One region of the Alteromonas sp. DY56-G5 genome, then DNA from elsewhere that is predicted to be linked to it. Evidence: predicted binding sites of a transcription regulator. Region 1 holds the regulator's gene; each other region holds the start of a gene.
The links. The regulator FNR, encoded in region 1, switches genes on or off when oxygen is low (the NO sensors DNR and NnrR bind a similar motif). The targets are predictions, from matches to a motif close to TTGATCTAGATCAA.
Positions count from the first base shown of each region.

Region 1 (10,758 bases):
ATTTACCACTTAATTCCAGTGCTATTCGGTCAGCGCGCTATGTATAGCACCAAGCTAGTTAACGTACACTTCTGGTTCGCAACTATCGGTGTTGTTCTATACATCGTAGCAATGTGGATGTCTGGTGTACTACAGGGTCTAATGTGGCGTGCAGTAAATGCTGACGGTACGTTAACCTATAGCTTTGTTGAGTCATTAGAAGCGTCTAAGCCTTTCTATGTGGTTCGTTTCATTGGTGGTTGTTTCGTGGTAGCAGGTATGCTTGTTATGGCATACAACACATGGAAAACCGTTCGTGCACCTAAAGGCAGTATCGCTGCAGACCCAGCGACTCAGCCGGCGTAGTAAAGGAGACGAATAATGAAAAACGCACATGAGTTAATTGAAAAGAACGTCGGTCTGTTAACGGTATTAATCCTTATCGCTATCAGCTTCGGTGCCATGGTTCAAATTACGCCGTTGATGTTTCAGCAGCAAGTAATGGAGCCAGTAACAGGCCTACGTCCATATACCGCGCTTGAGCTTGAAGGTCGTGACATCTACATCCGTGAAGGTTGTGTAGGTTGTCACAGCCAGATGATCCGTCCATTCCGCGCCGAAACAGAGCGTTATGGTCACTACAGCGTTGCTGGCGAATCAGTATGGGAGCACCCCTTCCTTTGGGGTTCTAAGCGTACTGGTCCTGATCTAGCACGTGTTGGTGGTCGTTACAGCGACGAATGGCACCGAGTTCACCTGCTTAATCCTCGCAACGTAGTACCAGAGTCGAACATGCCAGGCTTTCCTTGGCTTGCGGAAAACACGCTTGATGGTGAGTTTACAGCTAAAAAAATGGAAGTATTCCGTGGATTTGGCGTTCCGTATACCGACGAAGATATCGCGGGCGCGAAAGCGGCAGTACAGGGTAAAACGGAAATGCAAGCCCTTATTGCTTATCTACAATCTCTTGGCACACATTTGAAATAATATGGACCAGGGAATTGTAGGCAGCATTTTTACTGTCATCGTCTTTGTAAGCTTCATCGGTGTTGTGTGGTGGGCATTTAGCAGCCGCAACAAGAAAAAATTCGATGAAGCGGCAAACCTAGTGTTTGCAGACGAAGAAAAAGAAAAATCAAAAGAAGATTAGCAGGAGTCTCGAACTCATGAGTATGTTTTGGACAATTTGGATTTCAGTGATAACTCTAGGGTTAATCATTGGTTGCTACTTCCTTTTACGCTGGTGCCTTTCTAACAAGACTGGCGTAGCTGAAGGTGAGTCAATGGGCCACAAATTCGATGGTATTGAGGAGTTGAACAATCAACTTCCTCGCTGGTGGACAATTATGTTCTACATGACCATCGTTTGGGGCTTTTTATACCTAGCGCTTTATCCTGGCTTAGGTGCGTTTGAAGGTATTTTGGGTTGGAAGAGCTCTAACCAAAATATTCAATCGCTAGAAGAGTCAGCTCAGGCGCGTATTGATGCTAAAGAGCAAGGCTACCTAGTAGAATATGACCGTGAACTAGATTTCGCTGCCGAGAAGTTCGATCCGATCTTCGAAGCGTATGCACAAGTTCCTGTTGAAGAACTGGCTAAAGACCCAGAAGCAAATAAAGTAGGTCAGCGTTTGTTCCTACAAAATTGCTCTCAGTGTCACGGTTCTGATGCACGAGGTCAAAATGGCGGCTTCCCTAACCTAACGGACAACGACTGGTTGTACGGTGGTTCAGGTGCAAAAATCGTTGAAACTCTTACGCTTGGTCGTAAAGCGGCTATGCCAGCATGGCTAGATGCCATGGGTGAAGACGGTATCGAAGAAGTGGTTAACTACGTACTTAGTTTAAGCGGTCGCGATGTGGACCCTCAGCTTGCAGAAGCAGGTAAAGCTCGTTTCGCAGCGTGTGCGGCTTGTCACGGTATGGACGGTAAAGGTAACCAAGCACTTGGTGCACCAAACCTTACTGACAATATCTGGCTATACGGCGGCAGCCACAGAGCGGTAACAGAAACGCTTACTTACGGTCGTAACGGTGTAATGCCTTCATTCAAGAAAACCTTGGGTGATGACAAAATTCATGTTGTTGCAGCGTATGTATACAGCCTTTCAAATGATTAATGATTTAAATCATTAAATATCTTAAAAAGCCTCGTTACTACGGGGCTTTTTTTATGAGAAAATACAGCGGTATAGAGAGTGCCATGCGAACATTCTTTGTACACTTTTAACATGTCTCGCCAACACTATATTTATCATTATTTGCCGGCTTTACGTGTAGTTGGGGAAGTAAAAATAAATATGTTGTTAGTGAAGTAAATACGAGAAAGATTTCGATGAATAGACCCTGGTATAAAGAGTTCTGGCCCTGGTTTTTAATTGCCGTACCTATCATTACACTCATCATGGGTGGCGTGTTGTTAAACCTTGCTATTAGCACCGAAGATAGCCTGGTGGTGGACGACTACTACAAGGAAGGAAAAGCGATCAATGCCCGTCTGGACAAAGAGGCCATAGCCCGCCGCAAGAATATCACTACCGATTTAACCATTGAAGATGGCAGCATAGCGCTAGAGTTTCATTCAGGTATTCCACAAGAAGGTAATGCGGTTAAACTAAGCTTTTATCACGTAACGCTTGAAGAGCGTGATGTCAGCGTTTTATTAAGCCGCGACGCTAACGGTATTTATCGCGGTTTTGTCGAAGAAGATCTTGATGGTAAATGGCGCGTATCGCTAACCCCTATTGATGATAGCTGGAAAATACAAAATACCATCTATCTGCCCCACTCTGGCAAAATGAAATTCAATCCATAATGGCCAAGCACGACTGTTACCATTGCGGCTTGCCTATTGCGGGCTCAGACGATGGAAAATTTACTACCGTGATATTAGGGCAGCAACGCGACATGTGTTGCCCTGGATGTTTAGCCGTGGCCGAAGCCATCGTAACCAACGGTCTTGAAGACTATTACCAGTTTAGAACCGAACCAGCGCAAAAATCAGACGATGGCATTCTAGAGACACTCGACAAGCTCAAAGTGTATGACGACCCTGCTCTTCAAGAAGAATTCGTTTTTGATGAGGGGCAAGATAAGCAGATTCAATTAACCCTTGAAGGTATCACGTGCGCTGCGTGTGGATGGCTTATCGAAAAGCAGTTGTCAAAAGTAGAAGGGATAAAGCAAGTCGCGGTAAACGTCCAAGAGCGCCGCGCTTTAGTTACTTGGTCACCTTTTCAAATCAAGCTTAGTCAGATTCTTTCTACACTAAAACGCATTGGTTATGTTGGGTCGCCATTTCACCCCGACGAACACGAAGCCAGTTATAAACGCGAACAAAAGACTTTTCTGAAAAAGCTTGGCCTAGCAGGCATTATGACCATGCAGGTGATGATGCTGATGACGGGGCTGTATTTTGACTGGTTTGGCGCTATTGAATTAGAAACCCGACAGTATTTTTACTGGGTTGCCCTTACGCTTACTACACCTGTGGTGCTGTATTCAGGCAGCACTTTTTATGTGGGCGCCGCCAATGCGCTAAGCGCAAGAACGGTTAATATGGATGTACCCGTTACGCTCGCCATATTCGGTACTTACATTGCTGGAATTCGCTCTACAGTATTAGAGCAAGGCGAAGTGTATTTTGAATCTATTTGTATGTTCATTTTCCTGCTGTTACTCAGCCGCTTTTTAGAACATCGTAGCCGTCATCGCGCCGCACAGATCTCTGCCAATATGATGCAGTATGTACCCGTTTCAGCCACCAAATTACTGCCGGATGGCAGCCTAACCGAGTGTCTGGCAAAGCAGTTAAGAATTGACGATGTGGTGCTGGTTAAGCCTGGTGAAACAGTCCCCATTGATGGGGTGGTAACCGACGGCAACGCAGCGGTTGACGAATCTATGCTTACCGGCGAGTTTAACCCCGTGCGTAAGTCGAACAGTAGCCCGGTATACGGCGGCACGGTTTGTCAAGATGGTACGCTAACCATTACGGTTACGCAGACCCTTAAAAATGCGCTGGTAAATCAAATTGTACGACTGCAAGCAAGTGCCATGGCGAGTAAACCTAAAGCAGCGCAGATAGCCGATAATTTTTCTCGCTATTTCGTTACCGCGGTATTGCTGATTTCGGCGTTAACCTATGGCTTTTGGGCGTATCAGGGTAGCGACGAGGCATTTTGGATCACCATATCGGTGCTGGTTGCAACCTGCCCTTGCGCATTAGGGTTGGCTACGCCATCAGCGTTAACCTGCGCTATGGCAAAATTAAACAGACAAGGTATTTTACTAAAACGCGCCGATGCGCTTGAACAAATTACTGACATTGACACCATCGCATTAGACAAAACCGGCACGCTCACAAAAGGCAAATTTACTATTTCAAATGCCTGGTACGCTGACGGTGTGGATAGTAATAGTGCGCTATCAATTGCCCGCGCTTTGGAGTCACGCTCTGAACATCCGATTGCCAAAGCCTTTAGCGACGATATAGCCTTTAGCGACGGTGTAGCCCTAAGCGAGATTTCTGCCTCTAGCGGCAGTGCTGACGCTATCGATAACACGGTACACAAAGTGACTAATTTTACCGTTACGCCAGGAGGTGGTATCAGCGGTGAGATCAATGACACGTTGTTTTCTATGGGATCTGTAGCATTCAGCGTTCACGAATCACAGCTAAAACTCATTGAAGCGTTCCCTTCAGCTAACGTGTTTCTCACGGTTAAGGGGCGTATTATGGCGGCGTATGAAGTAAAGGATTCACTAAGAGAAGATACGCAAGAAACTCTCGATATATTAGCTGCAAGCCATACTCTCGCCGTTTTAAGTGGTGATACACAGCAAAACGTTAATGCGCTTACCGCACCATTGCCAATTTCGACCGCTAAAGGTGGCCTAACACCTGAGCAAAAGTACGAAGCCGTTCAAGCTATGCAGCAATCTGGCGCGAAAGTAATGATGATGGGTGACGGTATTAACGACGCTCCAGTTCTTGCCAGCGCTGATGTGGCAATTGCAGTGGGTAATGCCACAGACGTGGCTAAAACTGCCGCCGACGTGATACTGCTTGGCGATCAGCTGCTTTCTGTACCAGAACTTATTCGAACTGCGCACCAAGTGAAGCAAAAAATAAGGCAAAATATTGGCTGGTCGGTAGGTTACAACGTTTTGATCTTACCTTTCGTCGTATCAGGCCTACTTTCACCGTGGATGGCTGTTGTTGGTATGTCGTTAAGCAGTATCATTGTGGTCACAAACTCAACGCGACTCTTGAGCAAATAGCATGAGTATTATTTACGTATTAATTCCAATCGCCATCATCATTGTTGCCGTCGCTATCGTGATATTCTTTTGGGCGGTGAAAACCAATCAATTTGAAGATTTAGATCGCCAAGGGTATAGCATACTGTTTGACGATGATCTTCCGCCAGAAGAAAAAAAGCTAGCTGAGCAACGCAAGCAACTTCAAGACAGTAAAGTAGACAAAAGCCAAGCGCCACATGGAAGGGATTAACTACTTCTCTGCCTTTCTTATCGGCTTAGCCGGCGGAGTTCACTGTGTGGGAATGTGCGGTGGAATCGTCGCTGCGCTAAGGATGGTATCGCCTAAAGGCGCTTCAGCACTACCCTATACCCTTGCCTATAACATGGGACGTATGGTGAGCTACACCATCGCCGGAGCAATAACCGGGGCAATTGGAAAAATTGCAGCAGATTATATACCTCTTGCCAACTATGCCCTTTCCCTACTTAGCGGAATCATGTTGCTTCTACTGGCGTGTTATTTGGGTAAGTGGTGGACTGGCTTAACGGTGCTGGAAAATGCTGGTAAAGGCCTATTTTCCAAAGTCCAGCCGCTTTCAAAACGCTTTTTGCCATTTAAGACCCCTTTAAGTGCATTGCCTTATGGTTTTATTTGGGGTTGGCTTCCTTGCGGTTTGGTGTATTCCACACTTACCTGGTCTCTCGCAGCGGGTAATGCGCTAGAAGGCGCAGCTATTATGTTCTTCTTCGGTTTGGGTACATTACCCACCTTACTCGCCGCAAGCGCTGGTAGCCAATATATTGTTCAAAGTTTTCAACATAACCATTTTAGACAAATTATTGCAGTAATAATGGCAATATATGCAGCTTATCTTATTCATAGCGCAATCGTTTAAAAATGGGTGTATTATTGTCGGGTATTCTTTTAGAGAGCGTGCATTATGAGCAAAGGAAGCCAATTTTCTATTCACTGTCAAAACTGTAGTTTCAGTCACTTATGTTTACCGGTGGCGTTAAACAAAACAGAAATCGAGTCTCTTGACGATATTATTGAACGCAAGAAGCCGCTTCATAAAGGTGACACGCTGATTCAAACTGGTGATAAATTCCGTTCTCTATTTGCAGTGAGAACCGGTTCATTCAAATCATTTGTGACTAATACCGAAGGTGAAGAACAGATTACCGGCTTCCACTTTCCTGGTGACATTATCGGTTTCGATGCATTAAGAGAGAACAAGCACCAAAGCTATACTTCTGCGTTAGAAACTGCCATGGTGTGTGAGCTTCCCTACGAGACCCTCGACGAAATGTCAGTGCAATTTCCAAAGCTACGCCACCAGATCATGAGTTTCATGAGCGCTGAAATAAAACAAGATCACGACATGATCATGCTTTTAAACAAGCGAACTGCAGAAGAGCGCTTACTGTATTTCATCTCACACCTGTCGCAACGCTTTGAAGAGCGTGGCTTTTCCCATAGAGAATTCCACTTAACCATGACGCGCAACGAAATTGGAAACTATTTAGGATTAACGATTGAAACGATTAGTCGTCTGTTAAGCCGTTTTCAAAAAGACAACATCATAAAAGTAGACGGCAAGCTTATTACTATTTTGGATTTCGATAGGCTAAACACCAAACTAGCGGCGCTTAACGGCCCTAGCGTTGTCTGCGGTTAGTCCTTTTTAAGTGTTAAATAAGGCGCGCACTAAGCGTAATGCTAGTCAGTTAAGCTGACTGGCTTTTTTCTTTGTGGGGTATTTAGTCGGTCTTTTCCTCACAACTCGTGGATAATACCTGTCAGGTCGTTTGTCAGGTAACTTCATCATCCTCAACGATTCCATCAGGTATTCATAGTGGACGGGCAGTTTGGTCACTGTGTCTGGGATGGTGGTCAGGAAGAAAACGATGATATGCCTCATGCATAGACCGAAGCTAAGCCGTGAGGGAGATAGCTCCGGCATATCTTTTACGGCATCAAGCATCATCACTCTAATCAGATTGTAGGCGAGTAATAGTCCCCACAGTTCCTGACGCACCATCTCAGATTTCTTGCTGCGAAGCGTCAGCTTTGCCTGATGTAACGTCTGTTTCATTTCCCTGAAGCCCAGTTCTATTTCCCAGCGTTGAACGTACACATCGGCAATCTCTTCGTAGGGGAACTGCATAGCATCGACCATTGAACTAAGCACGCGGTAGGTCTTTCCGTTTACTTCGTAGCTGGTCAGTCTCGCTTCGATGGTTTCAGGTAAACCATCAAACTTCTTCCGCGCCTGAGGCGAGGTCTTGAGGGTGACTACAGCATCATGTTCTCTTAGTTGATGTTTCACTATGTACTGTAAATCTTTACGGGCGGGCAGCATCCAGTGCGTATTAACACCTTTGGTCATCCACAGGTGCAGTAATCCCAGCGAGTAATATCCTCTGTCGAAGAGGGTTAGAGAGTTATCAGGGACTGAAGGAATAAGCCGCTCTGCAAGAGACATCTCTCCGACATCACGGCCGTCAAATTCACTGGCCAAAAGAAGGTGGCTAGACGTTTCCATCAGACTACACATGCGTACCTGCGGGTACGGGTTATCGCCCATCACATTCCGGTCACATCCGAATGCGGCAAGGTTCTCAGTGGTATCCTGGGCACGGAACATCACACCATCAACCGCCAGTACATTTAAACCACACCACTGTTCAAAGGCATACTCACCAAATGCCCGCTGTGCCATCAGCTTAAAGACATGACCGACAGCTTCTTCGCCCAGTCGCTGCCGGGCCTGCACCACTGCGCTGGGAGCAACAAACCTGTTTTTACCAGGTAACGAGATATCCAGTTTATTCGCGATATCCCAGACCGGATCACTACGAAACAGACTCATACCAACAATAGTAAATACGACCGAATCCAAAGGTAAGCGGCGACGTCTGACGGTCGCTACCCCCGATAAAGCATAAGCTTGCTGAAGAAGCTCAGGGTCAATTAAAGACATCAGTTTATTAATAGCATTCAAATCTTCTGCATGAGCAAATGTATCATCGAGGTTTGTAAGCAAAGACATAAAAAAAATCCGATACCAGAGACTGATATCGGATTTTGAAGTCTTAAAACGATCGGTCAACCGATCAGGAAAATATTCTTAACTGATCGGCATTACGCACTAAGCGCGCTTTTTTGTAACCTGTGTTAGCCACCTATCTACCCTTTCAGCGCCACGCCGGTTGCTCCATATTCAATTCGGTGGGTTCACTCATGGTCGCCTCGTAAAATTCTTGATCTAAAACAACTTACGTTTTTCCCAATGTCGTTTATAGTTAGTATTAGAAAGCTTCGATTTCGACAGCCGCTACTAAGTTTCGTAGTTAGGGGGACGTTATGATTGAGTGTAAACGAATTCTGGCCGTGGTAGATGCCGAGCGCGATAACCAACCTGCACTAAGCCGAGCTTATGAACTCGCTTCAAAAACAGGTGCTTCAGTTACCGCCATGATGGTGGTATACGACTTATCTTATGATATGACGACCATGCTTAGCCCGGATGAGCGCGAGTCAATGCGCGATGCAGTTACAAAGGAGCATGCAAAATGGCTTGCCACCCACTTAAGAGAACAAGGATTCACTGAAACTGATATCGTTGTAGAATGGAATAATCGTGCGTATGAGTCGATTATTTACTACACCCTAAACAATCAGATAGATTTAGTGGTAAAGGCAACCAAAAAGCACGACGATCTTGCTTCTGTTATTTTCACCCCCACCGACTGGCATTTAATGCGTAAATGCCCTCGCCCAGTATTGCTCGTTAAAGAGCACGACTGGCCAGAAGGAGGAGAGATTATTGCTGCAGTAAACGTAGGCAGTGAAGACGATGAGCATGCCGCACTTAACGATAAGCTCACCCTCATTGCTAACGACTACGCCTCTTTATTGAAAGGTAGCGTAAATTTGGTCAACAGTTACCCTTCTACACCACTTAATATCGCCATAGAAGTGCCTGAGTTCGACCCCGATACCTATCACGACGCGGTAAAAAATCATCATTTAAAGGAAATGCGTAGTCACGCATTAAAGTACGGTATTCCTGAGAACAAATGCGTAGTAAGAGAAGGCCTTCCGGAAAAAGTTATCCCGCAAGTGGCAAAAACACTGGATGCAGAGCTGGTTGTTATTGGTACCGTTGGCCGTGTGGGCATTTCAGCGGCCCTAATTGGTAACACTGCAGAACACGTGATCGACGAACTCAATTGCGATGTGCTTGCTATTAAGCCAGATGGATTTGTGTCGCCGTTGTCGGTGTAGTCTTTTTATCAGTACCACATAGCCCGTGTTTGCCGTTACTTAGCGGCCAACGCGGTATGTCACCAACAAATTTAACTTCACAAGCATGGTCTCGAAAAGCCGCTTTAATGTATAATGGTGGCTTTATCACAAACCAAGCTAGTTAATTATGAGTTTAGGCACAAACAGTGCTGACGCGTCGCCATTAAATGCTGCGCAAAGTAAGCAAAAGTACAACTTCAACAAACTTCAGAAACGACTTCGCCGCAATGTGGGTAAAGCCATTGGCGATTTCGGTATGATTGAAAACAACGACAAAGTAATGGTGTGTTTATCTGGCGGTAAAGACAGCTACACCATGCTAGATATTTTATTGTTTTTAAAGAAGATTGCGCCTATTCATTTTGATATCGTTGCGGTTAATCTTGACCAAAAGCAGCCTGGTTTCCCCGAACATATCTTGCCTGAATATCTAGAAAGCATTGGCGTTGACTACAAAATTGTAGAAGAAGACACCTACTCTATTGTTAAAGACAAAATTCCAGAGGGAAAGACAACATGCTCTCTCTGTTCTCGCTTGCGCCGTGGTATTCTGTACCGCACGGCAAAAGAGTTAGGTGCGACTAAAATTGCATTAGGTCATCACCGCGACGACATGCTAGAAACGTTTTTCCTCAATATGTTTCATGGTGGCAAGCTTAAGTCTATGCCGCCAAAGCTAGTCAGCGATAACGGTGAACACATCGTTATTCGTCCATTGGCGTACTGCACAGAAAAAGACATCGAGAAATATTCTCAGGCCACTGAATTTCCGATTATTCCTTGTAACCTTTGTGGCTCACAAGAAAACCTACAGCGCCAAAACATAAAGGCTATGCTTCAAGACTGGAACCGTCGCTTCCCAGGTCGTATAGAGTCGATGTTCCGCGCGCTTCAAAACGTAGCGCCTTCACACTTAATCGACAGCAACCTTTATGATTTTAAAGCTATAGCTACACAAGAAGGCCCGGTTGAAGACGGTGATATCGGGTTCGATGAACCTTCTTTCACTACAGAAAATAGTACGGACTTCAGTTATGAAGATAATGCTATTGAAGTAATAAACATTATGGAACCTAAGTAAATGAAAATTGGACTTGCGCTAGGTGCCGGTGCCGCAAGGGGCTGGACTCACATTGGCATAATTGAAGCATTAGAAAAACTCGGCGTAAAAATTGACGTTGTTGCGGGATGCTCTATTGGTG
Region 1 is NZ_JANHZQ010000006.1:10,618-21,375, forward strand. It holds gene ccoN (cytochrome-c oxidase, cbb3-type subunit I) at 1-345, shown strand, start outside; gene ccoO (cytochrome-c oxidase, cbb3-type subunit II) at 361-966, shown strand; gene NO989_RS04170 (cbb3-type cytochrome c oxidase subunit 3) at 968-1,129, shown strand; gene ccoP (cytochrome-c oxidase, cbb3-type subunit III) at 1,146-2,099, shown strand; gene NO989_RS04180 (FixH family protein) at 2,315-2,794, shown strand; gene NO989_RS04185 (heavy metal translocating P-type ATPase) at 2,794-5,262, shown strand; gene ccoS (cbb3-type cytochrome oxidase assembly protein CcoS) at 5,264-5,494, shown strand; gene NO989_RS04195 (sulfite exporter TauE/SafE family protein) at 5,481-6,140, shown strand; gene fnr (fumarate/nitrate reduction transcriptional regulator Fnr) at 6,186-6,923, shown strand; gene NO989_RS04205 (IS4 family transposase) at 6,969-8,297, opposite strand; gene uspE (universal stress protein UspE) at 8,612-9,535, shown strand; gene ttcA (tRNA 2-thiocytidine(32) synthetase TtcA) at 9,684-10,637, shown strand; gene NO989_RS04220 (patatin-like phospholipase family protein) at 10,638-10,758, shown strand, end outside.

Region 2 (10,758 bases), on a different contig from region 1:
TGTAAATCTTAAAATCAGCAAAGGTGAATTTGTGTCGTTAATTGGCCATTCGGGCTGCGGTAAATCAACGGTGCTGAATATCGTCGCAGGTTTGCATCAAGCTACTACCGGCGGCGTAATTTTAGATGGCGCAGAAGTGAAGCAGCCTGGGCCTGAACGTGCAGTAGTCTTTCAAAACCATTCTTTATTACCTTGGCTTACGGTATACAAGAATGTTGAGCTGGCCGTAAAATCGACCATGCGAGGCAAGACTAAAAACGCGATGCGTGACTGGATCATGCACAACCTAGAGCTTGTGCACATGACCCACGCCCTTGATAAATTACCCAGTGAAATATCAGGTGGTATGAAACAGCGAGTGGGCATTGCACGAGCGTTGGCAATGGAGCCAAAAGTGCTGCTAATGGATGAACCGTTCGGTGCGCTAGACGCCCTAACTCGCGCTCATCTTCAAGACTCGCTAATGGAAATTCATGCTGATTTGGGTAACACGGTTATCATGATTACTCATGATGTGGATGAAGCGGTATTGCTATCAGACCGCATTGTTATGATGAATAACGGCCCGGCAGCCACCATTGGCGAAATTCTAGATATTGCGTTGCCGCGTCCGCGAGATAGATTAGCACTTGCAGATAACAAGCAGTACAACCACTACAGACATGAAGTCTTAACTTTCCTTTACGACAAACAAAAGAAGGTTGAAACCGTTTCGTCACGCGCCAACCAAGCGCCTACAACTAATAAACATTCACAACAGCTAGCAAAACCCAGCGGGGTGTCATCTGAAAAAAAAGACGCTAAGAAGTCAGATGCCGCCTAGCTTTATCGGCACCTGACTAGGGCGGAAGCCTTTTCCGCCAACCAACCAAAACCATCACTTTTAACCAGCATTCTACTGCTGGCTGGGTAAGTGTTGACTTCTGGGCCAGCAGGCCCTCATCAATACCGATAGGGAATACACATGAACACGTTAAAAAACTTTGGCACTAAGATGCTAACAGCATCTGTTATGACAGTATTGGGTGGAAGCGTAATGGCCGCTGACATTCACAGCGCATTAAGCGATTCAAAGGCATGGGCTGATCTGAATTTACGCTACGAAGCTGTTGATCAAGACAATGCGTTAGAAGACGCAAGTGCACTGACTTTGCGTACGCGTTTAGGGTTTAGTTCAGGTAGCATTAATGGTTTCTCATTTACCGCTGAGGTTGAAGACAGTCGTATTGTACTTGGGCAAGATGAGTTTACTGTGGGGCCTACTGGCTTTAACGTAGGTGAGTATTCGGTCATTGCCGACCCTGAAACTACCGAAGTTGATCAAGCTTTTATTCAGTATAAGGCGGATAACTTTACCGCCAGAGTAGGGCGACAAGTAATTACGTTGGATGACCATCGATTTGTTGGCCACGTTGGCTGGCGACAAGACCGCCAGACCTTTGATGCCGCAAGCGCTAAATATGCGGCAACAGACAATCTAGAACTATTCTATAGCTATCTTTACAAACGCAACCGCATTTTTGCTGAGGCGGCAGATTTAGATTCTAAAGATCATATTCTTCATGCTACTTATACATCTAAAATTGGCAAGTTTGTGGCCTACGCTTACCTTTTAGAGGTGGACAACGACACGGATAACGCGTTGGACACGTATGGCGTGAGCTACGATGGAAAGATGAAAGGTGACAGCGTGAGTTGGGCTTACGGTGGTGAGTTTGCCACGCAATCAAGCGAAGCTGGCGCGGGCGAAACGGCCACCGACTTTGACGCCTCTTATCTAAATGCGTATGTCGCAGCCACGTTTTCTGGTGTGACGGCTAAGGTCGATTACGAAATACTAGGTTCTGACGATGGGTTGTACGGGTTTGCAACGCCGCTAGCTACGCTGCACAAATTCAACGGTTGGACTGATCAGTTCTTGGGCACGCCAGCACAGGGCTTAAAAGATCTTAAGTTATCTCTATCAGGTGGGCTAGCCGGTGGTAAATGGCTTTTGGCTTACCACGATTTCAGCGCTGACGACAGCAGTAACGGTGCTGACGACTTAGGCAGCGAAACTAATGTGCAGTATACGAAGAAGTTTGCAGGTAAGTACAATTTTGGCATTAAGTACGGTACTTACGATGCGGGAGATATAAAGGTGGATACCAATCGCTTCTGGATGTGGATTGGTACACGCTTCTAATTGCAATACACTATTACAACGTTATGTTGTAATTAATACTACAGGTCTGGCTGAGTCGTTACTGACTTAGCCAGCCTTTTTCAACGGCCACATCAAGCTGCTGCATAACGTAGTCCCATAAAGCCGGTGCGCAAGATTTGAGGTGAGCATTACGCTTCTCAATTTTCTCCCTTGCAATACCGTGACGCTTCCAGCTTCCTCCGTTGTCTTTCATATTTTGAAATACGGGAAGTACGCGGTCCATTGATTTTGCAAATTCTGCATCAGCGGTTTCCGCTGCTTCAAACTCAAGCCATAAATCGAGCATTTCACTATTAAGTGGACTCGGCAACAAACCAAAAATGCGCTTAGCGGCAGCTACTTCTTTCTCGGCTTGTGCGTCGTGATCTGTTTGATGATTGAAAGCAAACATGTCGCCAGCATCAATTTCCACAATATCGTGAATAAGGACCATGCGAATAACGCGGGTCACATCTATAGGTTTGGCCGCATATTCGCTTAGCATATTTGCCATTAATGCAACATGCCAGCTGTGCTCTGCGGAGTTTTCCTGTCGATAGTTATCACAGGGGAGGGTGATCTGGCGCTTAACTGCTTTTAGCTGGTCAAGTTCACAGATAAAGTCAGCAAAGTCACTTACTGCATACATTGGAATGCTCCAAGGCGTAAAAATGGGCGCCTGAGCGCCCATTTAATTATTCAAGGTCTAATGAGTGTATTGGTCATTAACCAAATTATTTTTGCTCAGATAGCCACACGATTAGGTCAGCGATGTCGTCGAAGGTCATGTCAGCAGTGAATGTAGGCTGATATTTACCGTTGATAATAAAGCTTGGCACACCAGTTAGGTGCTCACGATACTCATCAATTTGCTGTTGATTCTTGCGCACCATGCTATTTACGCCGAAGCTTTTGGCCATTTTATCAAACTCTTCACCGTCTACTCCGTTCACAACGAAGATATTGCGAAGGTCTTTCAAGCCAGTGATAGATGCACGTTGCTTGTGGATATAGTTAAAAATAGCGCCGTTCATCGCGTCTTCTTGCTTCATAGCGCGCGCAATTAGCATGGCTTTAGTTGCGTCATCTTGAACTTCAGGTCCAGTAAAACGCATAAAGTTTACGTGCACCTTATTGAATTTCGTACCGTCGCTTTTCTTTTTTTTAATTTGCGCAACGATTGGTTCGAACTGGAAGCAGTGAGGGCACCAAAATGAGAAGTACTCAGTAATAACAGGCTTATCTGTGGCTTCTTTATCAAGCACAGTATAGTGCGTACCTTCTTTCCATTTAGACGCTGGCTCCTGAGCGCATGCTGTTAGTGGCAAAAGCATTGCCATGACAAACATTACTGCAAACTTTTTCATGGAATATAATCCTATGTTCAAAAAACTATTATCGATACCGAGATTATCACAGGCTTGTTCGCTTAACTAGGACCTGTTCTACTTCAATGCCTTACTACGCGATAAGCTCACTAAAAAACGCGATTCAAGGTTTAGGTAAATGCAGTATTTTATATACGCATGATGAACAGAGTCTGAATCATCAGGCCCTAACAGAAACTCAAAGAAAAAGGGCTATAACCATGTATAGCCCTTTATTGTTTGTTGATTTCACGTTGAGTTTTGCCTTTAAGCAATGCTCAACAGAAGGTTCATTAACGTTACATCACTTACATGCTGTAGTTAACTGAAAGTAGAGCGCGACGCTCTTGGCCAGCATAACCTACAATGTCTTCATAATCAGTATCAAATACATTGTCGACCTTCAACGAGACCTGCCACTGCTTATCTATTTGATAGCCTAAATTAACGGTTGCAAGCGTATAGGCTGACAGCGCCAGAGTCTGAGACGGTTCAGGGAAAGGAGGGAAGAAGGTGTCGTAATGACTCCCTGTGTAAGCTAGCTTGGTGTAAAAGCTGAACTTCTCCGTTCCAAAGTCAGTGTTGTAGGTTAATGAGCCTTGGTGACGGGCACGACGCAGTTCAGTGGTTGTTATACCATTGTCGGTTTGTTCCGCATCTAGATAACTATACGCTGCGGTAAAATCACCATAGCCACTGTCCCAGTTAAGTTCTAGATCAATACCTTCTCGCGAGCTTTCACCGTCGATATTATCTGCACTATATGCACCCAAATCTGACACAAATACGAAGCCATTGATTTCATCTTCAAGGTCGGTAGTGTATGCGCTGATTTGTGCAGACAGTGATTTCCAGTTCGCCTTAACGCCTATTTCCCATTCTTCACTGGTTTCAGGTTCTAAGTTTGGGTTGCCGATGAAGCTTGCTGGGAAGTAGCCAAAGCGCTCGGTGAAGGTGGGTGTTTTAACAGCTTTACCATAGCTGGTAAAAACAGCGTAGTAATCGTTAAGCTGCCAGGTAAGGCCACCGCGATAACTTACGGCATTGTCGAACTCACTGTTGTTGTCGAATCGTGCGCTTAGTGTTGCGGTTAGCGACTCGGTTAGCTGACCATTTGTCTCGGCAAATACGCTATAAGTATTGTCATGCTGCTTCTGGTTCGGATCGCCAAATGCAATTGGGCCGCGCTGGGTAAAAAGGCGCTGTAGGTATTCAACACCGCCAGCAAAATCCCAGTTATCCATGGTATAGAAACCTGTCCAGTTTAACTCTATGCGCTCACCAGTGGTTCCGCCAGTGTCTGCACCTGACTCAGTGTTATCATTATCGTCTTTGCGATAATGCGCACTTAGCGCTGAGCGATAACCTGTATTTTCCGGAGCAAATTCCCATCTTAATTTCGCACTAATTTGTGAACCATCCGTCACGTTATCTGAGTCAGCAGGAAGGCCTGTCGTCACAAAATCAGTGCCGTCGTAATCGTTCTCGTACTGAACCGTGCGAAGGTTAGCTATTAACGTATGCTCCGACGTTGCGGCATAATTAATATTAATGCCAGCGGTCATGTTGTCGTAGCCATCATCTTCGTTACCAACACGAGATACGTTGTCACCGTCGGTACGTATGTAGCTGGCGTATGCAGAAATACCTACGTTATCGCTTTGCGAGCGCGCGTTCATGCTGCCCTGCAACGTACCTTGTGTGCCAACGCCAGCAGAGAAGTCTACGTGTGACGCATTATCGGCAAACTGGCCTGATTTCGTAGTAATGCTCAATACACCACCGATAGCGCCGCTGCCCCATCTTGCGCTCTGCGGGCCTCTAAGAAGTTCTATGCGCACCACGTTTGCGCTAGTTAAGTGAGCAAGGTCAACCAGACTTCCTTGGCCTACGTCGTTGGCAACAACGCCATCAATTAAAACAAGTAGATGGTTGGTTTCACCGCCGCGCACGCGCAGCTCCGTTAAGCCACCAGGACTGCCTGACTGAGACAAGCTAACGCCAGGTAGGCCGCGAATTAGATCGGTAAGTTGAAGTGCGCCCGAAGCTTTAATGTCGCTTTCAGTTAGTACCGATACTGAACCAGGAAGTTTGGTTAACGAAATAGGCAAACGCGTGCCTGTTACTGTTAAAGTTTCAATATCTTGGTCAGAAGTTTGAGCAAAGGCAGGTGTGCTTAAGCACGAAATAACTGCAGCGCTAAGGGCTGCTTTAGTAAAATGTGTACGCATGGTTTTTATGTTGTCTTTGATGCGCTCCACCCGAGCACATGATTAGGGAAAGTGCACGCATTGCTTAATTATGGATGTGAGCAAGCAAACGACACCATGAAGTACAGGCCGGTATCCGGGCTTACTCACCATTACTAAAAATGTAATAGCTCTTTTGCCTTCCCATCTAATGGCGTTTAATACGTAACGCATAAAAGACAGTGGCGTATGAAAAGAAAACGACAACGCGTTGAGTTTACCGTTGCGGGGGCAGCATCAGTTTTTCACTGATTTCCCGTTTAACCCTTGTCGCCGTAGTCAATATGGAGCTAGACAAGAGCACCTACACACTGTCGATTATATCTAAGTTAAAAAGTGATAGCGAATACGGTTTCTTATACCTTACGCTTTTTCGTAACCGCCATAAGATTATCGGCAACGGTCATCGAAAAAGCGTTTTTTCAGCAGTAAAGGGACTGGCTCAATATCCTAATTTCAGTGGAGGCTCTTGAAGGGCCGATAGCTGTTCTTTCAGAGCAAGTATTTGGCCTTCCCAGTATTTGTCTTCAGCAAACCAAGGAAATGCCCGCGGGAAAGCAGGGTCTTCCCAGCGTCGTGAAAGCCATGCCATGTAATGCACCATTCGCATAGCGCGCAGGGGCTCAATAAGTGGCAACTGTGCAGTGTCAAACGGGTGAAACTCCTCGTATGCTTCAACCAAAGTATCGAGCTGCAATAGTTGTTGTTGGCGGTCGCCGCTTAGCATCATCCACAAATCTTGGATAGCAGGGCCCATGCGGCAATCATCTAGATCAACGAAGGTAGGGCCATCGCGCCACAGTATATTGCCTGGGTGGCAGTCACCGTGAAGCCGAATACTCGATGTTGGCTTATACGCTTTTTTCGTGGCATCAATAACGGGGTTAAGTATGGCAAAAAATGCTGTCTTTAGATGCTCTGGCAGCAGTGTGCTTTGCATAAGCACCTGCTTCGGTTCATCGAGGTAACTTTCAATATTAATCGAGGGACGATGTGCAAACCCTTTAGCATGGGCCACGCGGTGAATACGGCCAATGAAACGCCCCATCCATTCGAGTTGATCAAGGTTGTCATTTTCGAATTGTCTACCGCCCACCGAAGGAAATAACGCAAATCGATAATCAGTTTCGGCCACGGTGTGATGATGCAGCGTGCTGCCATTGAGAGAAATGGGCGCAGCCAATGGAATTTCGTTATCGATTAGCTCTGCAGCAAACGCGTGTTCTTCAAGAATTTGAGCGTCGGTCCATCGACCTGGGCGATAGAATTTTGCTACATAGCGCTGACCGTCTTCAGCCAAAAACTGATAGACGCGGTTTTCATAACTATTTAGTGCTAGCAAACCGCTTTGAAGAAAAATGCCCTGACTTTCCAGGGCATCTAATATGGTGTCTGGGCTAAGCCCAGAGAATGAAAAATCTGTCATCGATAAAGGAACTTAGTTGGCTCATCAACGGTAACCGTTTCCCCATCAATAGTGGTGGTTACACTGATAAAAATATCGGTAACCGTATCTTCCAGATTATAGGCGTCAGTTGCAACTGAAATTGGCGTGCTATACACCGCACCGCCTTCAACTGTTACAGTTTGCTCACCAATGTACTTGTAGTCAGGCAAACCTTTTACAGCAATAGAGTAGGTTTGGGTTTGCTGAGTTTTGTTAAGTACTTTTATTGTATAAACGTTCTCAATTAGCCCTTCATTCGTTTCGCGGTATAGCGAGTTTCTGTCGCGGATAATGTCAACTTCGGTGGGGCTGCGCATCCAAATATTGGCAAACAGCAAGCCTATCATCACCACTAAAACTACAAAGTAACCAATTAACTTTGGACGTAAAATATGAGTCTTACCGCCAGCTAGTTCTTCTTCAGAGGTAAAGCTTATCAGGCCTTTAGGATAACCCATTTTATCCATAACACCGTTACAGGCATCAACACAGGCGCCGCAGTTGATGCATTCGTATTGTAAGCCATTTCGAATATCGATACCGGTTGGGCATACCTGAACACACAGGTTGCAGTCTATACAGTCGCCTAAACCTTTTTCCTTTACTTGTTCGTGACTAAGTTTGCGTGGTCGCGGGCCGCGTTGTTCACCACGTTTTACATCGTACGATACAGTAAAGGTGTCTTTGTCGAACATGGCAGACTGAAAGCGAGCATAGGGACAAATGTGCGTACACATGATTTCGCGCATGTAGCCAGCGTTTCCGTACGTACAGACGGCAAAGAAAATAACCGATAAACCTGCCCAGAAGCTGGTGTTAAATGTTACAAAATCGATAAACAGTTCATCAATTGGCGTAAAGTAGCCAACGAAGGTTAAAGCCGTTAACAGCGCTACCAATACCCAAGCGGTGTGCTTAGCTGTTTTACGCAAAAATTTATCTGCATCCATTTTGCGTGCATCTAGCGCTATACGCTTGTTGCGCGGGCCTTCGAATTTCTCTTCGAACCACGTATAAATGTATACCCACGTTGTTTGAGGACACATAAATCCACACCACACTCGACCAGCGAAAGTGGTGACGAAGAACAGCGCAAAGGCGGAAACAATAAATATATAGGCCAACAAAGTGAGATCTTGAGGCCATAAGGTTAGTGAGAATATAGTAAATCGCTGCTCGCCGATGTCGAGTAGCACGGCTTGATGCCCGTTGTACTGAATCCATGGAATGATGGCAAAGAGGCCCAAAAAGAAAAGGCCAAACATGCGTCTAAATGTCTCCAGAGGGCCTTGTACAGCCCGCACATAAATACGGCTACGAGAGTCGTGGCGTTTACCCTCAGGTCCACCTTTGGGTTTATGTACTTTTACCGGTGTAACGGTCTTTACCGGTATTTGTTCATTCATAGCTTAACCTTATGTGACGTAACGAACTGCCTGTGCAGTATAACTGCGTTCAAAACGTCATATTTAATGTAGATCAATAATGCGGCGTATGGTGTATCTTTTTAAAGTTTCAGTCAATACTGAAACTTCAGAACGTAAGTCGTTTTTTGTTTTGATTTCCTCAGTCTATGTAACTTTGTAAATAGTTAAATACAGCTACGTGAATAATGAGGATTAATATAACGGCCAGATGCCATTTGATGCCCAACATCGACGATTAGGCTTTACCTACTATACATGAGTATAGTTTGCTGTATTTACAGGTAAACCGATATGACCCTATTATCGTCGATAATAATGTGGTCAATTACCGTTTGAATCGTGTACAGTGAGCATTGTGAAAATGTAAATTGGCAAAGTGTAGTTGAGCACATAGTGAGAAAGGTGCTAAAAATTGGCGCTATTTGTAGTAAACGTCTGTCAAAGTTAGCTGAGAAGTCATGTTAAGGTTCTTTATCATCGCTGCTGAAATTATTGTTTTGGTAATTGTGCTGCGGTCTCCTTTTGTTCAGTATCTCTTTGAAGATATCCAGAACTCGCTTTCTGAATGGCTAGTTTCAATTGCCACCTTACCGGAGCGAGAAGAACTGCGTAATTTACAAGATAAAATTAATATCCAGCTGAGTCCCTTAAAGCCTTACCAGCAAACATATGTTCAGCAAATCACCGCTGACAGCGCAAGCGTTAAACGTTTTTATCACACCTATTGTGAAAAGGACGATATAAACCCCAACTTTACGGGAACTAAACGCGTTCAACTATGCCTAATCATTAAACAGTCGTCAATTATGCAAGTAGCAAAGCGAGACTAGCCAATTTTAACCAGGTTGGTTAAATGTAAAGCTGATATAAAAGCCGACAATTGCTGCATGCTAAGCTTTCTCTAAATGTCTTGCTAACTCATAGTTTAAACGACTGAATTTAGGAGCATAAAAGTGAATAAATTACGTACTTTTTCTTATTTAGGTTGTGCCACTGCGGTTGGACTTCTTGCTGTTTTCGCTCCCACCCAGGCGGCAGAAGTAAAGATTACTTGGGAAGAACCTGAAACATATAGCGATGTTAAGCCAACTAATGAGTCACGCAAACGGTTCCGCGAACGAACGCTACAAGAGCTTGAAGAACACATTGTAGATTTGGCCAGTGATTTACCTGAGTCGCAAGTGCTGTCAATGACAGTAACAAATGTTGATTTAGCTGGTCAGGTTTGGCCAAGCCAGTTTGTCGGCTTCGGTAACGGCGCCGGTAGCGACGTCCGTATCATTAAGCGCGTTGATATTCCTAGAATGACATTCAGCTACTCGTTGGCTAATGCCGACGGTCAGGTCATTTTAAGTGGTGAAGATGTGAAACTTAAAGATATGGATTTTATGGAGTCGAATATTCGTCGCAATCGCACGGAATCGCTTTCTTATGAAAAAGCGATGCTTAACGATTGGTTTTCAGATACGTTTTCAACCCAAGTAGCAGCGAACGACTAATAGTTTCGTTCAAATCATAATAAAAAAGGTCACATATAGTGACCTTTTTTGCGTTCATAGCCCATATTTCACGGGCTATAGCAGAATAAGCTGCCTACAGATAATCAAACTCATTACCTGATATTGCAAGGGTGCTTCCAGGGCCAGCTTTATAAGCGGCTTTGTGCGCATCGCGACGTACTAATATACGTTCCATGTAGAAGTCACGTGTCTTCATCTTAGACGCTGCAAGTACTGCATTACCTGATGCCTGCGCTTTGTCGGCCATGCTGTACCACAGTACACCAATCAATGAATAGGCGCTGTATGCCAAGTAATCACAAGCAGCAGCTGCAGCGGTGGTGGCATCCATACCTAAGCAATCGGCTGAAGATGCACGCCAGTCATCAAGAATTCCTTGAGCCAGACCCTTCGCCTCACTGTCTTGAATGTCGCTGACCAAAGCGTTAAACGCATTATAGGTCGCTTCCATCATTTGACCGCCATCTCGGGTAAGCTTACGACCAATAAGGTCTAGCGCCTGAATACCGTTGGTGCCTTCATATAACATAGCAATGCGCACGTCGCGCATAAGTTGTTCCATA
Region 2 is NZ_JANHZQ010000003.1:116,208-126,965, forward strand. It holds gene NO989_RS02365 (ABC transporter ATP-binding protein) at 1-823, shown strand, start outside; gene NO989_RS02370 (alginate export family protein) at 965-2,185, shown strand; gene NO989_RS02375 (HD family hydrolase) at 2,244-2,834, opposite strand; gene NO989_RS02380 (thiol:disulfide interchange protein DsbA/DsbL) at 2,920-3,552, opposite strand; gene NO989_RS02385 (TonB-dependent siderophore receptor) at 3,861-5,783, opposite strand; cobalamin riboswitch at 5,872-6,124, opposite strand; gene NO989_RS02390 (serine/threonine protein kinase) at 6,244-7,227, opposite strand; gene ccoG (cytochrome c oxidase accessory protein CcoG) at 7,224-8,654, opposite strand; gene NO989_RS02400 (hypothetical protein) at 9,134-9,505, shown strand; gene NO989_RS02405 (DUF3016 domain-containing protein) at 9,629-10,174, shown strand; gene NO989_RS02410 (acyl-CoA dehydrogenase family protein) at 10,269-10,758, opposite strand, start outside.
Region 2: a site for FNR is predicted at 8,718-8,731, ahead of ccoG (cytochrome c oxidase accessory protein CcoG). Genes of this name have one in related genera too.

Region 3 (10,758 bases), on a different contig from region 1:
CCCCATGCAAAAGAAAAGACCGCTCAACGACGCCGAAATGGCATTCCTGAAACAATCTGCCGTTAACTATGTTGTATTGAAAGATGAGTACCTTGAAGAAGCGAACTAGTTTCGCTTCTCACCTTGCTCAACGATAGCCCTGACACGTTTTACAATATCTGAAGTATCGGGGCGCTTTTGTGTCCATATGTAGAATGCTTCAGCCGCTTGCTCAACCAGCATCCCCAACCCATCTATTTGCGTTTTGACACCAAGTTCGGCCGCATCTCTCATAAAGCGCGTGGGTGAGTTTTTATAAACCATGTCGTACACCACTTCACAGTTTTGTAAAACACCATCATTTAAACGGCACGGCAATTCATTGCTTAAACTGGCGGCTGTTGAATTAATAATAATATGAGGCGCAACATCTGCGATATCTTCAAGCGCAGCCACCTGCACTTTAGCGTTTGAAGCGGCACTTGCCACTTCCTCTGCTTTCGCTTTGGTTCTATTGGTGATGGTTAAAGAGGCGGCCCCTGCTTTTAATAACGGGGAGATTACGCCACGGGCTGCGCCGCCGGCACCAATAAGCAACACGCGCTTACCCTTAATTTCCACACCGCTGTTAAGCAAGTCGTTTACCAGCCCTACACCATCAGTGTTGAATCCCCATATTTCACCGCTGTCACCATTCATTAGCGTATTAACAGCTTGTGCATCTTTGGCTGCTTGGTCATCTACCTTTGCCAAGTTGAATGCATCAAGCTTAAAAGGCATGGTGACGTTACAACCTACCGCGCCTTCCTGAGCTAAAAACGCGTTGGCGGCATCTACAAAACCGTCTACTGGCGCAAGCATCTTTTCATAAGAAATCTTTTCTCCCACTTGTTCAGCAAACATTTGATGGATAGTTGGTGATAAACTCTGTGCAATAGGATTTCCAAATACAGCGAATTTTTTCATGGGAATACGAAACTTATTTAATATAAAGAAGAAAAGCGATAATCGTGCTTCGCAGAGTACACCATATGAACGTATAGGTGGAGAGGAGAAAGTACGGGAATTAGCAAATACGTTTTACGACATAATGGAAACCGATCCACTCGCCAATGAACTGCTAGCTATTCACCCCCAGCCATTAGACAGAATTCGTCACGTGTTCTTTCTCTATTTAAGTTTATGGCTTGGTGGTCCTGATGATTATCAGCAGCAGTATGGCCACCCGCGTCTGCGTGCACGCCACCTACCTTATACCGTAACACCGGAGTTAAAAGCTCAGTGGATGTATTGCATGCGAAAAGCCATGTTTAAAACGGTTGAAGATATCGCCTTAGCTCAACAGTTGATAGACGCACTTGATCAACTCGCCAATCACATGGTGAATACAAAATAAAAAAGCGCGTTGAAAGGATTAACCTTTTAACGCGCAACTCCCCTGTTACTGTCTACGCTCTTTATGGCGCATAAAGTAGTGCAATTGTGAAAGCCTAATAGTTAATAAGGCGTAGAACTAATAATTAGAATGTGTAACCCACCGATAAGGTATACACCCAAGGATCTATTTCAATATCACTTACCTTTCCCGCAGCATCACCCACTTTGAAGGTTGCTTCGGTATCTATATCAATGAATCGAACCGATGCATTGACATGCCATTTGGTATCAATTTGGTAATCCATTCCCACCTGTGCTGACAAGCCAAATGAATTATCAAGCGATAGGTCGCTTAAGCCAGCTGTTTCATTCGCACCTGTAAACTCTTCATCAAAGATAAAGGTATAGTTGATACCTGCACCAATGTATGGCTGAAACGCAGAGCTGGCATCATTAAAATAGTAGTTTGCGGTAAGCGTAGGAGGAAGATGCGTGACTTCACCAAGCTGATTACCCGTCCCTAACGGGTCAGCAACAGAAAAATTAACGTCGTGCTTAAAGGGCGTTGCGGCAAGCAGCTCGATATTAATATTGTCAGTAATAAAGTACGCTACATTTAAACCTAGCTGAGTATCGTTATCGATATTAAGAGCCACGCCAAGATCAGTTCCACCCGCGACGATGTTAGAAGTCGATTCGTCAGGAGCAACGGTCGTAAGACCGCCACGAACAATCCAGTCGCCCTGCTGGTGAGCGCTAGCTAAAGGTGAGAGTGCAGCAAGTGTAAGGCAAAGTGCAGATGCAGATAAAAAGTGTTTGCGCATGATGTGTCTCTTTTGTGTTTAACTAAGATGGCGCTACTTTACGCCTGTGGTTAAGAGAAACATTGATCCAGCGCAAGTTTGATAACTCACTGAAACACAGATGATATTCCACCTTGATGTAGATCAAAAAAAACGCCGCATTAACGTTAATACGGCGTTTTTTAGTCATTAAAGATGAAAGCTGCTATCGGCGGTCCGCGTAAGGATTTAAGCGCTGCCTTATTTAATAATTAATCACCAATCAGTAGGTTTTAACCAGTCTGTCAGCTTGGCCTCGGCGCTACCTGGTGCAGGCGTGTAGCAATACTCCCAACGCGCTAGCGGCGGCATCGACATTAGAATTGATTCAGTACGCCCGCCGGTTTGCAGTCCAAATAAAGTGCCCCGGTCGAATACAAGGTTAAATTCAACGTAGCGGCCCCGGCGATAAAGTTGGAAATCACGCTCTCTTTCACCGAAATCAGTTTGCTTACGGCGCTCAACAATAGGAACGTAAGCATCGATAAAGCCATTACCAACAGCCTGCATAAATGCAAATGACTGTTCAAAGCCCCATTCATTCAGGTCGTCGAAGAATAAACCGCCCACTCCGCGAGTTTCATTGCGATGCTTTAAGTAAAAGTAGTCGTCGCACCACTTTTTGTACTTAGGGTAGACATCATCGCCAAACGGCTTACATAATTTTTTAGCAGTATCATGCCAGTGTAAAACGTCATCTTTAAACGGATAAAATGGCGTCAAGTCGAAGCCGCCGCCAAACCACCAGATAGGTGCTTCGCCCTCTTTTTCTGCAATGAAAAAGCGAACATTAGCATGTGACGTTGGGATATACGGGTTATGTGGATGAATAACGAGTGATACACCCATTGCTTGAAAGTTTCTTCCCGCAAGCTCAGGGCGATTAGCCGTTGCTGAAGCAGGCATTTGACTGCCAAACACATGAGAAAAGTTAACGCCGCCTTGTTCAATCACCGCACCATTTTTTAGTACTCGAGAACGGCCACCGCCACCTTCTTCTCGCTGCCAGCTGTCTTCAACAAACTGGCCCTTACCGTCGGCAAGTTCAAGGGTTTGACAGATGGTGTCTTGCAGCCCTAGTAAATAGCTTTTTACTTGTTCTATTACTTCAGGGGCATTTTTACCGTCCAGTAATTCTGCTGATGTCATGCTCTTATTACCTCTGCTGTGTCACCATCGCGAATGGTACTGGGTTTAGTTGCACCGCCTACTTCCCCTTCTACATAGAAAACGGAATCAGCGAATACGGCTTTTGCCTCTTCAGTGGTGATGGCTGGCGGTTGGCCGGTCAGGTTAGCGCTTGTAGAAACTAACGGTTTACCTAACTTGTTGCACAATTCCACTACTACAGGGTGATTAGTTACGCGCACCGCTATTTTACTATGCTTGCCGGTTAACCAAACTGGCGCAGATGACGACTTAGGTAATAGCCAAGTATTAGGGCCTGGCCAGCTCGAAAAAATATCGGTGCGTCTGTCAGGGCGAATGGCGTTATCGTTAACATAAGGCAGTAGCTGACTGTAGTTTGCAGCAATCAAGATCACGCCCTTTTCTACCGGTCGCTGTTTTATCTCTAACAGCGCATTTACAGCGTCTTCATTGTCGGGGTCACATCCGATGCCCATTACCGCTTCGGTTGGATAAACGATTAAACTGCCAGCTTGGAATGCGGCAACAACAGGGTCTACTTCAGGTGAGTTAGCCTCAACGGGGGTAAACGTGTTTACGTTCCCATTTTGGATATCAGACATGGTTTTAATCTCTACGTATAGTTCTTCGTTTAGTTGTTCGTATAATTACTTTTTAAAGCCACAACTAGGCTGAGGACACTGTAACTGCCCCTTTTTATCTATCAATACTCCCCAACCGCAGTCTGGGCAGCTTTCATTTACCGGCGTGAAATTTAGCACATATCGACATTGTGGATAATGGTTGCACGCAAAAAACTGTTTGCCGTATTTGTTAGTACGCGAGATTAGATGCCCTTTCTTACACTTTGGACAATCCACCATAGTATCTTCTTTTTCTTTAATGGGCTCTATGTGATGGCATGAAGGAAAATTGGTACAGCCGATAAACATGCCAAACCGCCCTTTCTTTATGGCTAAGTCGGATGCGCATTCAGGGCAGGCTACACCGTCTAAGGTTTTCAGTATGGTGGTTTGTTTATCGTGAAGTGGCTTACTAAAGCTACATTCCGGATAGCCCGTACACCCGATAAAAGGGCCGGATTTACTGTTCTTTATATGAAGAGGTTTACCGCACTCGGGGCAATCTCCGAAATTATCATCGAGAGCATGCTCGTGCGCTGAAAAGAGTGAATGGTCTATTTTAGACATGTATTGGACGTTAAGGCCTTAAACGCGCTGCAATTTCACAGCGCATTTTTAAGTAAAGATTCAAATACCAGTGACTACAACTGCATTAATGCAGAACACCATCTGGCTCTTCGAACAAAAGATCTTCCATTTGTGCGTAGGCTTTCTCTTTGCCAGGTACGTTGAATAGTACCATTAGCACAACCCACTTCAGGTCTTCCAAGCAAAATTCATTGGAATCAATTTCCATAACGCGATCTATAACCATTTCGCGTGTGGAGGCATCCAACACATTAACCTGTTCTAAGAACATAAGAAAACCGCGACATTCCACATCTAAACGCATTTGTTCTTCATGCGTGTAAATACGGCTTAAGCTAGTGCTAATACCTTTGCAAAAGTACGGTTTGATGTCCGTCTCTTGCAGTGCCGCTAACTTTTCTAACCATGCGAGGGCTTTATAAATCTCATCGTGATGAAATCCTGCGCGCACAAGCTCTTCCGTTAACTCGTCTTGGTCAACACGAATTTCCGTTTCACTGTGAATGAAGTTTTCAAACAGATACATGAGGATATCGAACATATTATTTTCCCCTCAATTTAACGTAACCACCAGGGACAGCGGCCACTAAACCACGCAACTCATATTCTAATAATGATGCCATTGCTTGCGATACAGATAAGGCATTGCGCTGGGCTATGACATCAATAGCGGTGATGTCATAATCCACACTAGCTAATAATTTATCGGTTGCCAAGCTATTCGCTGTACTTTTTTCGTTTTGCTCGTCAACATTCAAGCCTAGTTGTTCCGGCTGAACGCCAACTTCATCTAGAATGTCGCTTATATTTGTTACTAATTTGGCGCCCTGTTGGATTAACCAGTGGCAACCTTCAGCGTAAGCGTTAGCGATATTACCCGGCACAGCGAATACTTCCCGCCCCATATCTGCGGCCAAATTTGCAGTTATCAAGGTGCCACTCTTAATTTTTGCCTCTACCACTAAGGTTCCAAGGGATAACGCTGCGATAATTCGATTTCGCCTTGGAAAATGCCAAGGCTTAGGTCCCTGCCCCGGAAAAAACTCTGTAACGGTAACACCTCCGTCATTGTTGATAGCTTCATAGAGCTTACTATTTTTAGCCGGATATACCTTTTCAGGTCCCGTACCCATTACCGCAATGGTTCCGGTGCTACCAGACAGTGCGCCTTGATGGGCGGCGCTATCAATGCCCATGGCAAGGCCGCTCGTCACTACAACTCCGCTACTAGATAACCCATAAGCAATGTCGTTTGCGGTACGCTTACCCTGAAGGCTGGCCCTTCTGCTCCCCACTATGGCAATCTGCGGTTTTTGAAGTAGGGCTTTGTTTCCCGTGGCAAATAGCGCGAGGGGCGGACTGTCTAATTGCTTAAGTGATTCTGGATAGTCAGGCGATGACAACGGCACGATGTGTCTATTGTCGCTCGCTTGCAGCCAGTTTATTGCTGCATCAATAAGAGGCGGTGAAATGTTGTTAGTGAGTTGTTTAACCTCGTTAGGCAGCGTAGACGCGTTGCTGCCTAAATCGACAGTAGAAAGTTGATACTTTTCGAGAGCCTGTAGCCATAGTTTAGGTGAAACACGCTGAGCGGAAGCCAGCGCTATCCATGCTAATGTTTCGCTGTCTAACTGAGAAGATTGTAGTGCCATTATCGCTCCTAATGCGAGCGACAATGAACCATGCAACGTTTAAGGCTTGGCGACAATGAAGCCGCGCTTTATCCCCTTATTCGCTCGCGTAATTAATCCGTAACTTGCCGCATCAAATGTTTTAAACACAACAACTTCACCTACTTTAAGCGCGGGTTGCGATACTGTATCGATAAACCACTCACCACCAGTGTTCGCGCCGGGTTCATCTACATAGCGTGGACTTTCTTCGTCAATAATGGCTGGACCTTGTGAGTAAAGCCCCAGGACCGTACCTGGCGCTACTTCCATACTGCCTAAATCAAGAATGACAACGTCGTATTTGCCAAGTAAATCGTGATCATGCAAATCTCCAACTATTGCGCCTCGCTGCGAAGTAGCCGGAACAAGTTCAAAGCCTTCAGGATGTTCAAATCCACCCGCCATTAACTTATCACCGCGCTTAGCTTCTTGGTTCGCATCGTCGATGAAAAGCAACATCGTGTTGCTACCTTCATCTTTTTCCACTAGTGAAGCTGTTGAAACATGGGTAACTTGAATACCAAGGATTTCCCCATCAAGATTTCTAATCGTAGCGTGCTTTCTTACTACTCTGTACTGATCGTCGGTACTGAATTGTTGCTGGCTTAACACAAAATCATCAGACGCAAACCTTACGTTTCCATCCTGATTACCCAGCAATTTAGGTAGCGAAGCATAGCTTTCCTCGTCTAGCAGCATATGTTGTCTAATGAATGGAGAGATAGATGTCCACGACAACACATCAACAGGCTTCGGTTTTACTCGCTTATCGGTAGCCGGAGAAAGCTTATAGGAAGGTTTGTCGCGCTTTACACTTAATACAGGCTGCCCATCAACATACCCAACGACGATAACATCGCCCGGGTAAATAAGGTGTGGATTGTCGATTTGGGTGTTGGTTCGCCATAATTCAGGCCAGAGCCAAGGCTCGTTGAGAAAGACGTTAGCGATTGCCCATAGCGTGTCTCCACGCTTTACTGTGTAGGTTTCTGGCGCGCTCTCTTTTAGCTGCAGCGCAAAGGTAGGCAAAGAAAGCAGTGCACCTAAGATAAACAATGCTGCACGACGCGCGTAAATCAATCGCTTTTTCAAATTAACCACCTGCAAATTATTCACTGTCACTTATTGTTGATTTTTCAGACAATAGCACTATATCGGCATAACTAGGTATTCTAATAGGGTTTCGGTAAAAAACTGCACGAAACAGCCCGATATACGTTAGAATAGTAACTTAATAAGCACTGTAAAGTGTGCTGGCAATTAGATCGTATATGAATTTATACAGCGAAAAGGTGAAGTAAGCGAGAAATGGCAATTTTAGACGTATTAAGTTTTCCTGATGAACGTCTTCGCACGGTAGCTAAGCCGGTTGAAGAGGTTAACGACGAAATTAAACAATTGGTATCGGACATGTTCGAAACCATGAAAGACGAGAACGGTATTGGCCTTGCCGCAACGCAAGTTAACCGTCACGTTCAAGTTGTTGTAATGGACGTATCAGAAGATCAAAACGAGCCACGCGTATTTATTAACCCTGAAATCATTCGTAAAGATGGCTCCACGATTAGCGAAGAAGGCTGTTTATCAGTGCCGGGTAATTACGCGAAAGTTGAGCGCGCCGAAGCAATTACGGTAAAAGCGCTAGACCAAAACGGCGAAAACTTTGAGTTGGATGCAGAAGGTTTGTTAGCGATTTGTATTCAGCACGAGCTCGACCATTTAAAAGGTAAACTGTTTATTGATTACCTTTCACCGCTTAAGCGCCAACGTATTCGTAAAAAGCTTGAGAAAGAAGCGCGTCTTGCGGCAAAAGCCTAAGGAATAACGTGACAACTCCATTGAAAGTGATTTTTGCCGGTACTCCGGATTTTGCAGCTAAACATCTATCAGCGTTACTCGAGAGCGAGCACGAAGTCATTGCTGTTTACACCCAGCCTGATAGACCTGCAGGGCGAGGTAAGAAACTTACGGCTAGCCCGGTTAAAGTATTAGCAGAAGAAAACGCCATTCCTGTATACCAGCCTCAATCGCTTAAAGCTCAAGACGCTCAGGAAGAATTAGCCTCGCTCAATGCCGACTTAATGGTAGTTGTTGCTTATGGACTGATACTGCCTACAGCAGTGTTAAACGCACCTAAGCTAGGTTGCATTAACGTGCACGGCTCTATTTTGCCCAAGTGGCGAGGCGCCGCTCCAATCCAGCGTTCAATCTGGGCGGGTGACGCTGAAACTGGCGTAACCATAATGCAAATGGACGAAGGCTTAGATACGGGTGATATGCTGCATATTGCAACATTACCTATTACACCTGAAGACACCAGCGCCACCTTATATGAAAAGCTTGCAGAGCTGGGACCACAAGCGTTGGTCGAGGTCGTTAATGAATTTGATCGTTACACACCTACCAAACAAGATGATTCTCAAGCCACCTATGCGAAAAAGCTATCTAAAGAAGAAGCCCTTATTAATTGGGCAGACGATGCAGAACAAATAGAGCGTAATATCCGCGCCTTCAATCCTTGGCCTGTAGCGTGGATGCAGGTCGAAGATCAGAACGTTAAAGTATGGTCTGCCAGCGTTGTTCCTTTAAATAACGGTGCCACGCCAGGTACGGTAATCAGTGCCAATAAAGAGGGCATTACTATCGCTACGGGGCGCGATGCTCTATGCATTACATCTCTTCAAATTCCTGGCAAAAAGGCGCTTCCAGCGTCAGACGTTATCAATGCTCGCCAAACGTGGTTTGAAGTGGGCCGTTGTCTGACACAAGCGGACTAAACGTGAAACCATTACCCCTTCCCAAACAAAAAAACCTGCGTGCAGATTGTGCGTGGGCCATCTATCAAATTTTAGAGCAAGGCAAGTCATCGCGTGAGTGCTTAGAACGCGTTCAGCGCAGACACAACGCCAAAGATAACGCATGGATTCAAGAGATGTCACTAGGGGTAATGCGTCGCCTTCCCCTTTTACAGCACTGGCTGCGCTCTTTGTTGGATAGGCCTCTAAAAGGCAACAAGAAAGTCATAGAACATCTTATACTTCTTGGTTTGTACCAGCTTAATTTTTCCCGCGTTAGCAACCACGCCGCCGTTGGCGAAACCGTCGCCGCAGCATCTTATTTAAATGCCTCAGGGTTAAAAGGGTTAGTTAATGCGGTACTACGTAATTTTCAGCGAGAGAACCTTGCAGACAAACCTGTAGACGACGCAATCATAAACAGCGGCTTGCCAAAGTGGTTGTTTAAGGCAATAGAGAACGCCTATGGTGACGACGCCGAGCAAGTTCGTAACGAAACGAATGCCATGGCCCCCATTTGGCTTCGCGTAAATAAGTTGCAAACATCCTTGGCAGCATTTACTCAGGCGTTAGATAAAGCAGGGGTTGAATATACCCTTAGCGCAAACCATGCTGATGCCGTAATTCTGACTAAGCGAGAAGACATTACTGCCCTGCCTGGTTTTGAAAAAGGTCACTTTGCGGTACAAGATGGGGCAGCGCAATTAGCCGCACATTACCTAAAGCCTCAAGCGAACGAACGCATTCTAGACTGTTGCGCCGCACCAGGCGGAAAAACAGGGCACATTGTTGAGTCTGCACCTGATACGCAGTACGTATTAGCGCTTGATGCTGATGCTACCCGCCTAAAACGGGTAGAAGAAAACATGACTCGCCTTAAGCACACTGTCGATATCAAGCAAGGTGATGCAGCTAATCCTGATACCTGGTGGGACGGAAAGCCCTTCGACAGAATATTACTGGATGCCCCCTGCTCTGCTACCGGCGTGATTCGACGTCACCCAGATATTCGCTGGCTTCGAAAAGCCAATGACATCGACAATTTAGCACAGCTTCAACGGCGTATATTAGAAACGTTGTGGGGTCTATTAAAGCCAGGCGGCACGCTGCTTTATGCAACATGTTCTATTTTGCCAAAAGAGAACATGGCGCAAATACAGCAGTTTCTCGCCGACACTCCAGATGCCTCGTTATCGCCCATAGTGAAAACAGAAACCGTTGATAAACCCGGGCGCCAGATAACGCCAGGGGAGCAACAAATGGATGGTTTCTATTATGCGAGGCTGGTAAAGTCAGCAGACTGAGTTCAATAGTTGTGCAACGTCACACAGTTAAGACTTGCACGAATATGAAGGCAAAATAATAACGATGAAGATCATCATTTTAGGGGCCGGCCAAGTAGGCGGAACACTTGCTGAAAACTTAGTGGGTGAGAATAACGAAATAACGGTTATTGACTCTGACCCCACTATATTGCGCGCACTTCAAGACCGTCTTGATTTACAAGTAGTAACAGGCGTGGGATCACATCCTGATGTGTTGCGTAAGGCCGGTGCGGAAGATGCAGATATGCTGATTGCCGTAACCAATAGTGATGAAAGCAATATGTTGGCCTGTCAGGTGGCCTACAGCCTATTTAAAACACCCACTAAAATCGCTCGCGTGCGCTCTGAACAGTACATCATTTACCAAGAGCAGCTATATAAGCAGCAAGACATTCCCGTTGACCACA
Region 3 is NZ_JANHZQ010000072.1:1,168-11,925, reverse strand. It holds gene NO989_RS20745 (gamma carbonic anhydrase family protein) at 1-109, shown strand, start outside; gene aroE (shikimate dehydrogenase) at 106-945, opposite strand; gene NO989_RS20735 (group II truncated hemoglobin) at 944-1,375, shown strand; gene NO989_RS20730 (OmpW family outer membrane protein) at 1,500-2,180, opposite strand; gene hemF (oxygen-dependent coproporphyrinogen oxidase) at 2,415-3,347, opposite strand; gene NO989_RS20720 (Sua5/YciO/YrdC/YwlC family protein) at 3,344-3,949, opposite strand; gene NO989_RS20715 (type I DNA topoisomerase) at 3,995-4,537, opposite strand; gene NO989_RS20710 (DUF494 family protein) at 4,623-5,099, opposite strand; gene dprA (DNA-processing protein DprA) at 5,101-6,210, opposite strand; gene NO989_RS20700 (LysM peptidoglycan-binding domain-containing protein) at 6,250-7,323, opposite strand; gene def (peptide deformylase) at 7,540-8,049, shown strand; gene fmt (methionyl-tRNA formyltransferase) at 8,058-9,008, shown strand; gene rsmB (16S rRNA (cytosine(967)-C(5))-methyltransferase RsmB) at 9,011-10,330, shown strand; gene trkA (Trk system potassium transporter TrkA) at 10,395-10,758, shown strand, end outside.
Region 3: a site for FNR is predicted at 2,294-2,307, ahead of NO989_RS20730 (OmpW family outer membrane protein). Genes of this name have one in related genera too.